2 regions of the Peribacillus sp. S4 genome follow, and region 2 is predicted to be linked to the other one. Evidence: riboswitches for the same ligand, from Rfam matches in the RefSeq annotation. Region 2 holds a riboswitch; the other holds the start of a gene.
The links. Region 2 has a riboswitch for preQ1 ahead of ACJ9PY_RS02450 (QueT transporter family protein). Riboswitches for the same ligand answer to the same signal wherever they lie in the genome.
Positions count from the first base shown of each region.

Region 1: it holds a riboswitch for preQ1, as region 2 does, so the genes downstream of both, ACJ9PY_RS19975 (VUT family protein) here and ACJ9PY_RS02450 (QueT transporter family protein) in region 2, are expected to answer to the same signal.

Region 1 covers NZ_CP175708.1:4,207,830-4,215,018, reverse strand. Annotated here, with positions in the region: gene queC (7-cyano-7-deazaguanine synthase QueC) at 1-278, shown strand, start outside; gene queD (6-carboxytetrahydropterin synthase QueD) at 278-748, shown strand; gene queE (7-carboxy-7-deazaguanine synthase QueE) at 741-1,469, shown strand; gene ACJ9PY_RS19995 (DUF4260 domain-containing protein) at 1,514-1,861, opposite strand; gene ACJ9PY_RS19990 (TetR/AcrR family transcriptional regulator) at 1,913-2,482, opposite strand; gene ACJ9PY_RS19985 (SRPBCC family protein) at 2,658-3,098, opposite strand; gene ACJ9PY_RS19980 (SRPBCC family protein) at 3,144-3,620, opposite strand; PreQ1 riboswitch class I at 3,860-3,902, shown strand; gene ACJ9PY_RS19975 (VUT family protein) at 3,953-4,495, shown strand; gene ACJ9PY_RS19970 (hypothetical protein) at 4,517-4,663, shown strand; gene ACJ9PY_RS19965 (hypothetical protein) at 4,664-4,927, opposite strand; gene ACJ9PY_RS19960 (PadR family transcriptional regulator) at 5,195-5,515, opposite strand; gene ACJ9PY_RS19955 (alpha/beta hydrolase) at 5,826-6,572, shown strand; gene ACJ9PY_RS19950 (DUF421 domain-containing protein) at 6,675-7,189, opposite strand, start outside.
Region 2 covers NZ_CP175708.1:505,829-513,017, forward strand. Annotated here, with positions in the region: gene ACJ9PY_RS02440 (PAS domain-containing sensor histidine kinase) at 1-854, opposite strand, end outside; gene ACJ9PY_RS02445 (TVP38/TMEM64 family protein) at 971-1,627, opposite strand; gene ACJ9PY_RS02450 (QueT transporter family protein) at 1,751-2,236, opposite strand; PreQ1 riboswitch class I at 2,243-2,287, opposite strand; gene ACJ9PY_RS02455 (YbaK/EbsC family protein) at 2,460-2,981, shown strand; gene ACJ9PY_RS02460 (hypothetical protein) at 3,087-3,899, shown strand; gene ACJ9PY_RS02465 (DUF3892 domain-containing protein) at 3,983-4,282, opposite strand; gene adhP (alcohol dehydrogenase AdhP) at 4,559-5,572, shown strand; gene ACJ9PY_RS02475 (sigma-54-dependent transcriptional regulator) at 5,615-7,042, opposite strand; gene ACJ9PY_RS02480 (sensor histidine kinase) at 7,047-7,189, opposite strand, start outside.

The DNA of each region.
Region 1 (7,189 bases), 1.9 Mb from region 2:
GATATCCTGACTGCCGCGATGTATTCATTAAATCGTTGAATGTGACCTTGAACTTATCGATGGACCAGTCATTCGTGATTGATACGCCGCTAATGTGGCTTAATAAAGAGGAAACATGGGAGCTTGCTGACCAGCTTGGCGCGTTCGACTTTGTCCGCGAAAAGACCCTGACTTGCTATAACGGAATCATCTCCAATGGCTGTGGAGATTGTCCGGCATGCAATCTGCGGAAAAAAGGACTGGATGACTATGTAAGCAGACGGAAGGTGCTTTCATGATGTACGGTTTTAAGATAGTGGATAAACTCCAAAAAATAGATGAAGATATTCAGCGCAGCCAATTGAAGTATACAAACAAGAGGGTTCTCGTAAGTAAGGAATTCACCTTTGACGCGGCGCACCACCTGCATGACTATGAAGGGAAATGCAAGAACCTTCATGGCCACACGTATAAAGTCATTTTCGGATTGAGCGGGTATACGGATTCACGCGGGTTGATGATAGATTTTGGTGACATCAAGGATATCTGGAAAAATGAAATCGAAATCCACCTGGATCATCGTTATTTGAATGAAACCCTGCCGCTCATGAATACAACAGCTGAAAATATGGTTGTCTGGATTTATGAAAAAATGGCCGAAGCCCTTTCATTAAAAGAATATGAGGGTGCTAGAGTCGAATTTGTTCGACTGTACGAAACGCCGACAAGCTATGCCGAAGCCAGACGGGAGTGGATGGAAAGTGAGTAAACTCCCGGTAATGGAAATCTTCGGGCCGACCATCCAAGGAGAGGGAATGGTCATTGGTCAAAAAACCATGTTCGTTCGGACGGCCGGCTGCGATTATTCATGTTCCTGGTGTGATTCCGCTTTTACTTGGGATGGCACAGGTAAGGAAGATACCGTTCAGATGACTGCCGATGAAATATGGGATGAGCTGAAGCGAATTGGGGGTTCCGGTTTTTCCTTCGTGACGATATCTGGGGGAAACCCGGCCCTGCTGAAAAACCTAAACGGCTTGATAGCGATCTTACATGAAAATAAAATGAAAATAGGGGTCGAAACACAAGGGAGCCGATGGCAGGATTGGTTTCTCGATATTGATGAACTGACTATCTCACCTAAGCCGCCGAGCTCTGGAATGGACACGGACTTTACCGTGCTTGACCAAATCATCTCGAATCTTGCCAATCGAAACCCAGAAAACCATGTTTCATTGAAGATCGTCGTCTTTAACGAGGAAGATTATCAATATGCCAAACATGTACATGGGCGTTACCCGGATATTCCTTTTTATCTGCAGGTCGGCAATGACGACAGCAGGACGGCGGATGATCGTCAATTGATCAGCGGCCTATTGAAGAAGTACGAAGAGTTAATTGATAAAGTGATAGCGGATGATGAATTGAATGATGTGAAAGTCCTGCCCCAGCTGCATACCTATATATGGGGTAACAAGCGGGGTGTGTAAAGTAAAGGCAGTGTGATGTTTAATCACACTGCCTTTTAAGCTTATTACAACCTTTGCATGTGTGTAGCTTTGAAGGATGATGTGTATTTAAGGCCATATCCGAATAAGCGATCCATTCCAATATGTGCGGTCCAAATTAAACCAATCATCACCCATGCATCCGACTTTAGGAATATGGCTAACAAAATCATGAGGATGGACAAGATATAAGTATGGAATGCGTTATAAACCTTTGCTCCAATCCGGTCATTGATCAAATAGGCCAGCATGGAAACATCAGGGGACAAAATCAACAAAAGGAAAATCCACCAGCTGAATTCATATAACGAATAGAAGTAAATCACCGCTAAAAGGACCATAAGTCCTTCAATATGAAGGAATTTCTTCACCATTTCATAACCTCCAAAGTTTAATTGACCATTGGTCAATAATGTTCGAAAAAATTATATGATGTTCTTGGTGATATTTTTTACATGAAAATAGGCTAAACCTTTTACATCTTGATAAGATAGTTCAGAATTAATGTAAAAAGTTATGAATCCGTGAAGAGAAAGAAAAATCGACCAAATGGACGCAGGATTCAGTTTGTTGTCCGTTAGATCCGTCAAGGACTCGATTAGCTTTTCGTATGTTTTATTAGAATCGAATTGGAGTAACTGCTGAATTTCTTTTTCCTTCGATAAAAACATGATGGAATAATGATTCTGTTGGGTTAAACCGAACTCCAAGAAGCACAATAAAATCTTTTCCATTTTTACGGAAGGGTCATTTTCTGACAGGATGATATCATCGATTGAAGAATTTAAAACGGAAAAATCCGTTTTCACCAAACTATAAAATATTTCCGCCTTGTTTTTAAAATGATAATAAATGGCTCCATGGCTGCAATCCAATGATTTAGCCAATTGCCTCATCGAGACATTCGAATACCCTAACGCTGCAAAAAGGTTTCTAGCTTCATTCAACACCATGTCCCTGGATAATTCTTGACCTGCCGATTTCCTTGGCGACATCTTATCACCTCCTTATTAATTGACCGCTGGTTAATTAGGATGAAAGCTCACGGATTTTTAAATGTCAATTATTAGGTTGAACTATATAGTACTGTTTTTAAGTGGGATTATGCCATTTGTTTCACCAGTGTTGCAAAGGATAAACCCCCAGTTTATTGAGGGTTTATGCAATTTATTAAAAAACTAATGATGCTCTCAAAGTAGTGACGCCATTTTCTAAATAACCCTTTAAACAGGTTAATGTATATACCCAACCTTCTTTTTGTCCGATCATTTTGTTTATTATTTCAGGGTCATCTTCACTCAATCCTGATTCGTTCACTTCAATGATCGTACTCGTTTTATCCAACTCTTTTAGTGTAATGGCAACAATCGTTTCTTGATCATTTCCGCCCCATGCAAACACGATTTTCCTATTTTCCTCTACTTCCAATACATGAATGACCACTTCAGCATCGTATTCGTTGTATCTCAATGTAGGCGTCCGGCCTTTTTCCCATCTTTCCGAACTCGATGAGAACCAGAAATTCCCGATTTTTTCAGGATTCACTATGGCTTCAAACACTTCATTCGTTGGCTTGACGATCTTGAATTTCGTGATTATTTGAGTATCCATAACTAACCCAACTCTCTTTCGATGTGTTTTTATAGTTTCCGTTTTTTAATTATCCCAGTCTACTGATATGGGCGGCAGGGTCCGTCCAGTTTCAAGCAAGCTCTTCAGGTTACTTAAAAGGGCTGGCCATCCATTATTCAAGCCTTCAAAGGTATTGTCATCATAGACGAAATCTGTCTCCAATAGCTCCTCATGCCTAAGCGTTAACTTCACAGTCGAATCGTCCATTTTCTGTAATTCAAAAGTGACCCGTGTGGGCTGCTCGCGAGGTGTTTCGTCTCCTGCCATGATCCATGTAAACGAGAGCAGGTGCAACGGCTCGCATTTAAGTACATGCCCATGATCAGTAATCCGCCCATCATCCAGCAAATATTGAACGGCCGACCCTTCTTGCCAGTCAGACTGTACTTGTAATCCGAAGTGGTATTTCTCCGTGACTTCACCACTCGTCAAGGCTTCCCAAAGCTTCTCTGGTGTGGTTGCGATATAAATAGGATAGACAAACGTAGTTTTTTTCATCATTCTTTTTCTCCTCGCCAAATAAAGTACATGACTCTATCTTTGATTTTCGGCTTTTGTATACAGCCGGTCAAGCAGTTTTATGCGACAGAAATCGGCAAAAGGGGGAAACAGGGACATTGAAATAAATGGCTAAATCAATCGGTAACCGCGAAAACATACTAAAATCGACGGTATGGAAACTTCTTGATTTCCAACCGCTTTCAAGCTACGATGAATAAGGAAAATGATAATCCGCCCGGGCGGAAGAGGTTCTAGCTACCCTCTCAAAAAAACTAAGGAGAACAGGGCTCTTTCTTAGGGTGCTGTTTTTTCTGTATAAGGAGAATCAAGAAATGTTAAGAATTTTATTGTATTTAGTATCCATCATCACGGCGAATGTGGTTACAGCAGCTTTTGCGCCATTACATTTTGGCATGTTCATCATCCCGATGGGGACATTGCTCATCGGGGGAACCTTCATCTTCCGAGATCTGGTCCAGAATAAATTCGGCCGCACAAAGACCTATATATGTATCGTCACTGCACTTATTTTATCTGCATGTGTATCATTTTTATTAGGAGATACGTTACTGATTGTGTTTGCTTCCGCTTTATCCTTCGTGGTCGCAGAAACAGCGGATACGGAAATTTATACCCGTTTAAAGCTCCCGATGAGTTGGAGGGTGTTTTACAGCGGGATCGTTGGAGGATTTTTCGATTCGGTGATATTTGTCGTGATTGGCCTAAGTCCTCTGGGTGCCAATATATTGCCATGGGAAGCGGTACCCGCTGCGGTCATCGGCCAAATCATCGTTAAAACGATCATTCAGTCCATTGGTGCCATATTGTTGGGACGAATCAACGTAGAACTGGAGAAACGTGTAGTCTCCAGTTAAATGCTAGGAGGGATGCACTTGATGGATGGAACCAAAAAAGAAGAAGAAAAATGCTATTGCCTCGAGGCCTTTCGTGAAAAATATGGCCCGCATGTACAAGGGGAATGCATGAAGCTCTCCTGCGCCAATTATCGCAAGCATAAAGGAATAGACAAAAAAAGGACCTGATTAGGTCCTTTTTTTGCGTGATTGAAGTGACTCACGAGTAAACAGTGCGAATTCACGAGTAAAAGTACGAAACTCACGAGTAAACAGTCCAAACTCACGAGTAAAAGTGCGAAACTCACGAGTAAAAGTGCGAAACTCACGAGTAAAAGTGCGAAACTCACGAGTAAACAGCGAATTCACGAGTAAAAGTACGAAATTCACGAGTAAACGTGCGAAACTCACGAGTAAACGTGCGAAATTCACGAGTAAAAGTGCAAAATTCACGAGTAAACAGTCCAAATTCACGAGTAAAAGTGCGAAACTCACGAGTAAACAGCGAATTCACGAGTAAAAGTACGAAATTCACGAGTAAAAGTGCGAAACTCACGAGTAAACAGTCCGAATTCACGAGTAAACAGCGCAAACTAAGTGTGCAGTGCGAAATTCCCGAGTAAACGTGCGAAAACTAAGTGTTCCGCATGAATTCGCGAGTAAAACAGCAAAAAAGCTCCCTGGGCCGTTCCATTAAGTGCAGGAAGCTTTTTATTTGGTTTAGAATTGCTGTGAGCTTTTTCGAACTAATTTTTCCAGGAAGAAAAAGCATTCGCGTTTCCGCTCAAGTTCGGTTTGTCCATTTTCGGTGACATGATAATATTTCCTGCGGCCTGATTCGGACTCTTTCCAATGTCCTTTTATGAATTCTTTTTTTTCTAATCGTTTAAGGGCAGGGTAGAGGGTGCCTTCACTTATTTCATAGTTGCCCTTGCTCATTTGCTTCAGGATTTTCGTTATTTCATAGCCGTAAAGCTTTTTTTGCGATAGAAGTGAAAGCAAAAGGAGGTCAATGCTTCCCTTCATTAATTCTTTATCCATATAAAATCTCCTCCTTTTCATTTTTAAAGTGTAATACGTTGTACATCGTATCACAAGGTGCATTTTACTTTTCTTAAAAAAAATGGTTAAATGACGATTGCTAAATAAATTTAATCATAGTAAAATGTGCTTCGGAACGGATGAGTTGTGAAGAGTGTGGTAAGGATACTATATATATGATTTAATTGTTTTAATGAAAATACGGAATAGGATAGAAGAATCACTACTCAAGGGGTATTAATTGATTTTTTTTCGAAAATCATTTAGATTCTATTTATCAACAAGAGCAAAGAAAGAAGGTCCTAGATAGATGAAAGTGAAAGCACCTGAGTCATTCACATATATAGGTGGAAAGAGAGCAGTTCTTCTGCTTCACGGGTTTACCGGAAGTACAGGAGATATGAAAAAATTAGGGAAGTACTTAAATGATCTCGACTATACTTGCCACGGACCTCTTTATAGTGGGCACGGAGTATCAGCCGAGGAACTTGCTAAAACTGGTCCAAAGGAATGGTGGGGAGATGTAGTTAATGGCTATAATTTCCTAAAAGAAGAAGGCTATGAGGAAATTGCAGTTGTAGGAATTTCTTTAGGGGGAGTGTTCTCATTAAAAGTGGGAATTGAATTGCCTGTAAAAGGGGTAGTTTCAATGTGCGCTCCGACGCAAGGAAAAAGTATCGATCGACAAAAGAACCGCTTGCTCAATTATGCACAGGCGTATAAGAAGTTTGAGGGCAAAGATGCAGACCAAATTGCTGCGGAAGTGAAGCTGCTTGAAGAAGAGCCAATGCCTCAACTAAAAGATGTGTTGAACATTATAAATGAGACAGGTGAAAATTTAGATTTAATCACATCACCAACTCTTGTTCTGCAAGGGCGTTTGGATGATCCCGACTATACGGAGAGTGCTACAGCGATTTTCAATGAAGTCGATACACAGCATAAACACTTGATTTGGTATGAAAAGTCTGGCCATATTATCACATTGGGCAAGGAACGTGAACAGGTGTATGAAGATGTGTATAAGTTCTTGAATACACTGAATTGGTCGGAGTAATAAGCGATATATTTGATCCCCTTTAAGTTGAACGTGTAAAAAGCTTACAGTCGTAAGTAGGCTTTACACTATACTTGAGGGGATTTTATTTTGGCTGCAAATCTATTTGTAGAAAAAGACCTTTAAGGTATCGTTATTATCAAGAGTTGCCAATAAAATATCGTTCACGTCGGCATTATATGTTATTTTGATCCTGTTTTTCAGCCATGCTTCTTCTTTACCGCCCCGGTTCAATTCTTTAGAATCAATCTTTCCCTCTTTAATAATCGTTTTAGGAAAAGTGAAGGCGTTTGTTTCCAGGTGCATATCTGCTGGGGTTACTGCTTCATATTGGGGATCTAAAAACAATGAAATGGTACCGTCCGGTTCCCATAGCGCGAGGGATACTTTTTGAATATCTTCGACTTTTTCCTTTCTTAATTCCGATAATAAAACATCGATGGAGATTCTGGCCCTTGCTAAGCTTTTGTAAATGATTTGTCCATTTTCGATAAGCGGAAAGGGGTCCGAGTCAAAAAACCTTCGGAGTTTTCCCCACTTAAGGCCTGCAAACACACTAATTATATATAAAATGACAAATACACTGGTTGTTATCATTGAGCCCTTCAAACCTAACT
Region 2 (7,189 bases):
GTCAGGAATTCTATATCTTTCCCTTTTTTGATCCCCTTTTGGTTTTCCATGACATATTGGCATGATGTACGGATCAATTCCGCGTCTTCTGCTGAAAAATTCAAATTAATGAATGAAGCGCCATGTATTTCTTCCTGTTGAAAGCCTGTTACCGTTTCAAACCTTGGATTCACGGTCGTGATCATTCCATTTAAATCAAGCATCAGCATCGGATAAGGGTTGTGCTCAAACAATGATTTATAGCGTTGTTCGCTATCAAATAATTGATTCTCCGCGACAACTCTTTCAGATATATCCCTGCCAATGACGACTAAGCCTTTACGTGAACCATCTTCATTGAACAGGGGAACTTTAATCGTATCAAAGGTCTTGTGATTGCCATCGGGAAGAGGGATGATTTCCTCGCACCTAGTAATTTCCCCCTTTACCCACGTTTCTTCATCGGAAATTTCACAGTAGATCAACGATTCTTTATAAAATTCGGTGTATTCTGCGAGCTCACTGTCTCTTTTTCCCTTATAATCTACATGCTCCAATTGAAATAATTGCAGCCCGAAGGTATTGGATTCAAGCCATCGGCCATCCCCATCCTTGAAATTAACGAAATCCACCATTGAATTGATGAGTGTGCGCCGACGTTGTTCCGCCTCTTTTAATCGTTTGAATTCTTCCTTTTTAGCTAAATAAAGATATAGAATTAAGCCTATTGATAAAAGGAAAACAATGCCTTCCGCCCTTTGGAGTTGAATGAAGACCTCTTTATTATGGATATTTGTAGTTAAAAAATAGTCGAATACGACTAATGTAAGAATCCCGGATAGGATATATATTGCTAAGATGGAGCGTTTGGACATGGAGATTCTCCCTGTTTTTAAGACATTTCAAAGGTAAAAATACATACACATTTTAACAAACTATCGGAAAAAAATATATGCAGAATCTCTAAATAAAAAAACAGGGGCCAATGTGGTCACCTGTTTTTTCTGAAGAGGGTTAGTTTCTTCTTCTTTTTTGCACGCTTATAGATCATGAAGAATAGTAAGAAGAGGAGTGCAAGAGCAGCTAGCGTATATTGGTTCATTTCAACAGATAGCAGTCCATAGGGAATCAGTGATAGGAAGAAAAAGTATATAAGGTTGCCAAGTGCCGTCGCCAATAAAAAGTCTTTGAAAGTGACGGTGCTGACTCCGGCTGCCAAGTTAATTAAGCTTGTGGGGATAAGCGGGAAAATCCTGCCTGTAAACACGTACATGAAGCCATGCTCCACTACAGATTCTTGCCACTTTTCACCAATCTTCTTTAAAAGAAGCTCCTGAAACCAGTTTCTTGCTGCATAAAAAATGAATCCTGAGGCAACAACACTTGTAAACCAACTCCATAGATAGCCATATATGAATCCGAATATCGTGACATTGATGGTTAGGAGCAAAATTAAGGGGATGATTGTAAAAGAATTTTGTACAAACATCAATACGAATGTCACAATAAATGTAAGCAAAAGATTTTCCTTCAATATGCCAATAACAGAATCCAAATCACTTTTCCAAACCAAAGTGAACAGTTCTGCATTAGAGTATATAAAATTTGCGATTACAAGTAGACCGATTATGGTCAGGACTTTTTTCAAAGGGCCACCACCATTCTTACTAATAGTTTATCATTTTCGAGTTCAATGGTGAAAAAAAAGAGCTGCCGCATCATGCAGACAGCTCTTTTCCATTATAGTGGCTTAACGGCCCGGAGATTCCTTTTAAAGCCACTTTTCAAACTGAATTCTTTTGTTCATTCCATAAATGATTGGCGCTCCAATCAAAAGGACAACGAACTCACCGACAGCTGTAGTCATCCAGCTTAGCCAGAATGGCAAGCCAAAGGCAAGGTTCAGTTCAATTGCAATTAAAAACATTGTGAACGTGAAAAAGATAATCGTAGCGACCATACGTCCTTTAATGCCTTTTATGAAACGAGACACATAAATGACAAGCAATAAGGCGAGCAGGGATTGGCCCACCCCAAAAATCAAATCATATGGCACCATCGGCGAAAAGAGCAGATTCGATATGAAGACTCCTCCAACGATACCGTAGATATACTTTTTATTGAATACAATCAGATGATTCAACATTTCCGGTACACGGAATTGGAACATCTCAAAAGCTATTGGTTTAAACACCAATGAGACCGCCACATACAAGGCAGCCAATAACCCGTTTATCACGAGTGTACGAACATTCATTTTACTCTCTCCCTAGTTTTTTATCGTGGGATGGTTACGAACCACGTGCAGGCGTTTACCCGATGTTTAATAGTAGCCCATGTAAGCTTGTTTCGTCAATTTGTAAAGAATGGTTTTAATTTATAGGTTTCCAATCAGATGAAGCAGCACAATTGGATTTTGAATTATTGCAATGAAGGATGATATTATTTCAATATGTACATAAAAAGGAGTGAATATTAATATGTCGATCGAAAGTGTCAAAAGCCATTTTAAACAATGGAATCGGGAAGGCGACGTAAAGGAGTTCGAAACATCTAGTGCCACGGTGATTGAGGCAGCGGAAACCATCGGTGTTATCCCAGCGCGGATTGCCAAGACCCTTTCCTTTAAAGGGGAAGGTGAACACGCGATTTTGGTCGTTGCCGCAGGGGACGCGAAAGTGGATAATAAGAAATTTCGTCAGACGTTCGGTTTCAAGGCACGAATGCTTTCACCTGATGAAGTGCTTGCACAGACCGGCCATGCAATCGGAGGCGTTTGCCCGTTTGGCCTGGCAAACGATTTAGCTGTTTTTCTTGATGTATCGATGAAGCGCTTCGAGTCATTGTTTCCGGCTTGCGGCAGTTCCAACTCTGCAATAGAACTTACACTCGCTGAATTATTTGAATATTCAGGTGCCAAGGATTGGGTGGATGTTTGTAAGGGGTGGGAAGAAAAGGGGAATGTGGAAACGGCAGCAGGAAATGCAGTTGATGGCATTTGATGAATGGGATGGAGTCCACTAAAGTGAACTTTATTTGGGGCCGCATTCATTTCTATTATTAAAGCGGAAAACGGGCAGAAAGTGTTCCTGATCGGAGGTTGAAAGATGTTAAATGGAAGCGAAAGAAAAAGCAATAGCAGCTATCTGAGTCTTAAAACTCTTTATGAAGAAAATATAACGGTTAAGAGCATTGCCCAGGAACTTGAGTTTTGCCATAAAAACGATCTGGCGCTGGATATCCAGAAAGCAATGAAAAAAAAGAATTTTGATATATTGGCAGTCCAAGATCAAGGGGAAATCATCGGATATATAGAAAGGCAAGAACTAGGTGAGGGAAGTATTTCTGAATATATGAGAAACTTCTCACCAAGGGAAATGGTTTCGAATTCAACCCCTTTGATCCAGCTTCTCCATATTTTTAAGAATAAGACAAGGGTGTTCGTATTAGAGAATAATTCAATTAAAATGTTGATTACCCATGCCGACCTCCAAAAGCCTCCGATCAGGATGCTGATATTTGGATATATTACCTTATTGGAAATGAGGATGAGCGATATCATCCTTGATAGATTCGGCGATGGCAGCTGGTATCCAATGATCAGCGAAGACCGTTTAGAAAAGGCAACCGAATTATATAAAAGGAGAATCGATAAAAATGAGGATATCAATATAATAGAGTGCCTGCAAATCAGTGATAAATTCGATATTATACATAAAGATAAAGAATTGAGGCACTTCTTCCAAATCCCTTCGAAAAGTAAAGGGAAGAAGGATGCGAATGCCATCCGAAAATTACGGGATAAGATTTCCCATGCTAATGAACTGGGTCTGGACATGTCATGGATGGAAATCATCGAGGTTGTCGAGTCCTGCGGCCGACTGCTCGAAATCTCTGAATCCTATCCTTATGAAAAATAAGATCCGGCTAATCATGCTGGTTCTTTTTTTTGCGCATCCAGATAGAAAAAAACTGCCCGTATCAGGCAGTCTCCCCGAAAAATTCAAAACTCCGGCAGTTGATCCAGGTTATTTTCTTTTATCCCATCGGGCTCACTCCGTAATATGTCACGTCCATATTTATGAAAGACGTCAACGTTGGCCAGGTTGCCAGCTTTGGCTTCCGCAAGGGCTGAGGGGTAGTCGTGTTCGCGGCCGGAGTTCGTTTTGATGGCGATAATATTGTCCTCTTCATTTTTCCTTACGGCGATGATTTCTTCTTTTCCTGCTGCTGAATCACTTTGGTTTGCTTGCGGTGTTCCCTGCTGTTTATATGACTCATAGGCTTCTTCAAATTTGTCCATGTTTTAGGCACCTCCTATTTATAGGGTGAACCATTTTTCCTGCAATATACAAACCGGATTTCGTCCAACTTGAGCCGTTAATTCGTCCAAATGGGCCGATCTTTCGGCACTTTTTTTTGTGAATGCTGTCGTCTTGGCCTTTTTGCAGTGGCATGGCACTTGCATCTTGTATAAGTAGTAGCAAGAAATAATATTCACTAGATTAAGGGAGGAATAGTAATCATGAATGTAAAACAAGGGGAAAGCACTGTAAATGCAAAACAACAGGTCAAGACAATGAAAGCGGCGGTCGTCAATGAATTTAACCAAAAACTTGAGATTAAGGAAGTACCGATTCCGGAATTGGAATATGGTGAGATATTAGTGAAAATTAAAGCCTGTGGCGTGTGTCATACCGATTTACATGCTGCACATGGTGATTGGCCGGTAAAACCCAAGCTTCCGCTTATCCCGGGACATGAGGGTGTGGGCATTATAGAAAAGGTGGCGGAAGGCGTAACTTCCTTGAAAGTGGGTGACCGTGTTGGGATCCCTTGGCTTTATTCGGCCTGCGGCGATTGTGAATATTGTCTGACCGGCAGGGAAACGCTTTGCCTGGATCAATTGAATGCAGGCTATTCCGTGGACGGCGGGTATGCGGAGTATTGTAAAGCACCAGCCAAGTATGTGGTGAAGGTTCCTGAAGGGCTTGACTTTGCGGAGGTATCACCGATTTTCTGTGCAGGTGTAACGACTTATAAGGCGCTTAAGGTATCAGAAGCAAAACCTGGCGATTGGGTAGCGATTTATGGAATTGGCGGATTGGGACATGTTGCCCTGCAATACGCAAAAGCGATGGGCTTTAATGTCATTGCTGTCGATATTCAAGATGATAAGCTTGATCTGGCAACGGAACTTGGGGCGGATTACACGGTTAATGGGCTTAAGACCGATCCTGTACAGGCCATTAAGGATAAGGTTGGCGGCGTGCAGGCATCCATTTCTGTGGCGGTTACGAAAAAAGCATTCGAACAGGCTTACAGTTCAGTCAAGAGAGGCGGCACACTTGTCGTAGTCGGATTGCCGAATGATGAACTTCCAATCCCGATTTTTGATACAGTGTTAAATGGGGTGACTGTAAAAGGGTCCATCGTCGGGACGAGAAAAGATTTACAGGAAGCTGTTCAATTTGCGGCTGAGGGTAAAGTCAGAACGAATATTGAAACAAGAAAGCTTGATGAAATCAATGACGTGTTTTCAATGATGGAAAACGGAGAAATCAACGGCCGCATCGTTTTGACGCTAGAATAGGAACAGAGGAGGAAGCCCTGGAACGGGGCATCCTCCTTTTTATTATGTCTGGCTCTTCTCATTTAATATATAGCGCAATTTCCTTATGGATATTTGCAAGCGTTTGGCAGCTTCATTCCGGTTGCCGTAGGTTTTTTGCAGTGCCTGCATGACGAGCTCCTTTCCAATTGTTGATTGAAGCTGTTTGATTTCCGTAAGGATTTCTTCAAGCATCAGTTCATCCTTCTCATTAAAATCAGCCACCAGCCTTTTTCGCCACTCTTCAAGAAGGTTTTCTGTTGACTGTATCTCAGGTGACACATTTTTGTCAGGTGTGATCTGGCTGTTGGATAGTGAGATATCATTGGCGGTTATTACTGACTTATTGTCTGCAAGAGTTAGCGTGCGCAAGACCACATTAGATAGTTCGCGTATGTTGCCTGGCCAGTTGTATTGCTGTAATTTTTCAATGGCTTCATTGGAAAATGAGATATCTCCATGACCATTTCTCTCAACCAAGTGTCGGACAAGCAACGGAATATCCTCTTTTCGGCTCCTTAATGGCGGGATATCCAGAGTCACGACGTTCAGTCGGTAAAATAGGTCTTCCCGAAATTTATTCTTGTCCACTGCCTTTTGCAGGTTTTCATTGGAGGCCGCCACTAACCGGGCGTTCGTCCGTAATGTCACGCTGCTGCCAACCCGCATGAATTCCCGCGTTTCCAAAACCCGAAGCAATTTGACTTGAATGGCCGGACTTGCATCCGCAACTTCATCAAGGAAAAGCGTCCCGTTCCCAGCAATTTCGAAAAAACCCTTTCGCAGCTGGGTCGCTCCGGTGAAAGCGCCCTTTTCATGACCGAATAATTCGCTTTCAAGCAGGGATTCAGAGATCGCTCCGCAATTGATGCCGATAAAAGGTTCATGGTTTCGGGGGCTGGCTATGTGGATGAAGCGTGAAAGCACTTCTTTCCCGCTTCCGGTTTCTCCTTCGATTAATACATTGACGGATTTTTGGGCAACCTTGAAGGCCGTTTCAATCAAATTCTTCATTAAAGGACTTTCACCGACAATGAGTCCTGAATCCTCGGCAAGCTTATGGATGAAATGCTGGTTCAAAGCTTCATTTTCATTCAATAGGTTGTCAATCTGCCTTTCCAGTACTTCAATATCCACGAAGGGTTTTTCCATGTAATCACTCGCGCCGAGTTTCATGGCATCAACAGCGGTCTTGACGGTGCTGTATCCGGTCATGATCAGTACCTTGCAACGCGGCTGAAGTCGTTTTAGATGCTGCAGGAGGGAAAGTCCATCGCAATCCGGAAGCTTCAAATCTATCATTGCGACATCAAAACGCTGCTGATTCCAGTCGATTTCATGAAACTCCTTCCCGCTATTCACAACTTGTACGAGGTAACCTTTCATCGTAAAAAGGCGGGATAGAAAAGTACCAACCTCTTTCTCATCGTCTACCACAAGTAAATGAATCACCTTATCATCCCCTTTCCTCTCCTTGTATAGGAAGCCTCAGAAAAAAAGTGCTTCCATGTCCTGGTGTGCTCAAAACGTCGATCTTTCCGCCATGGTCCTTGGCGATGCCAAGGCTTACAGACAGCCCCAAACCTGTTCCCTTTTCAC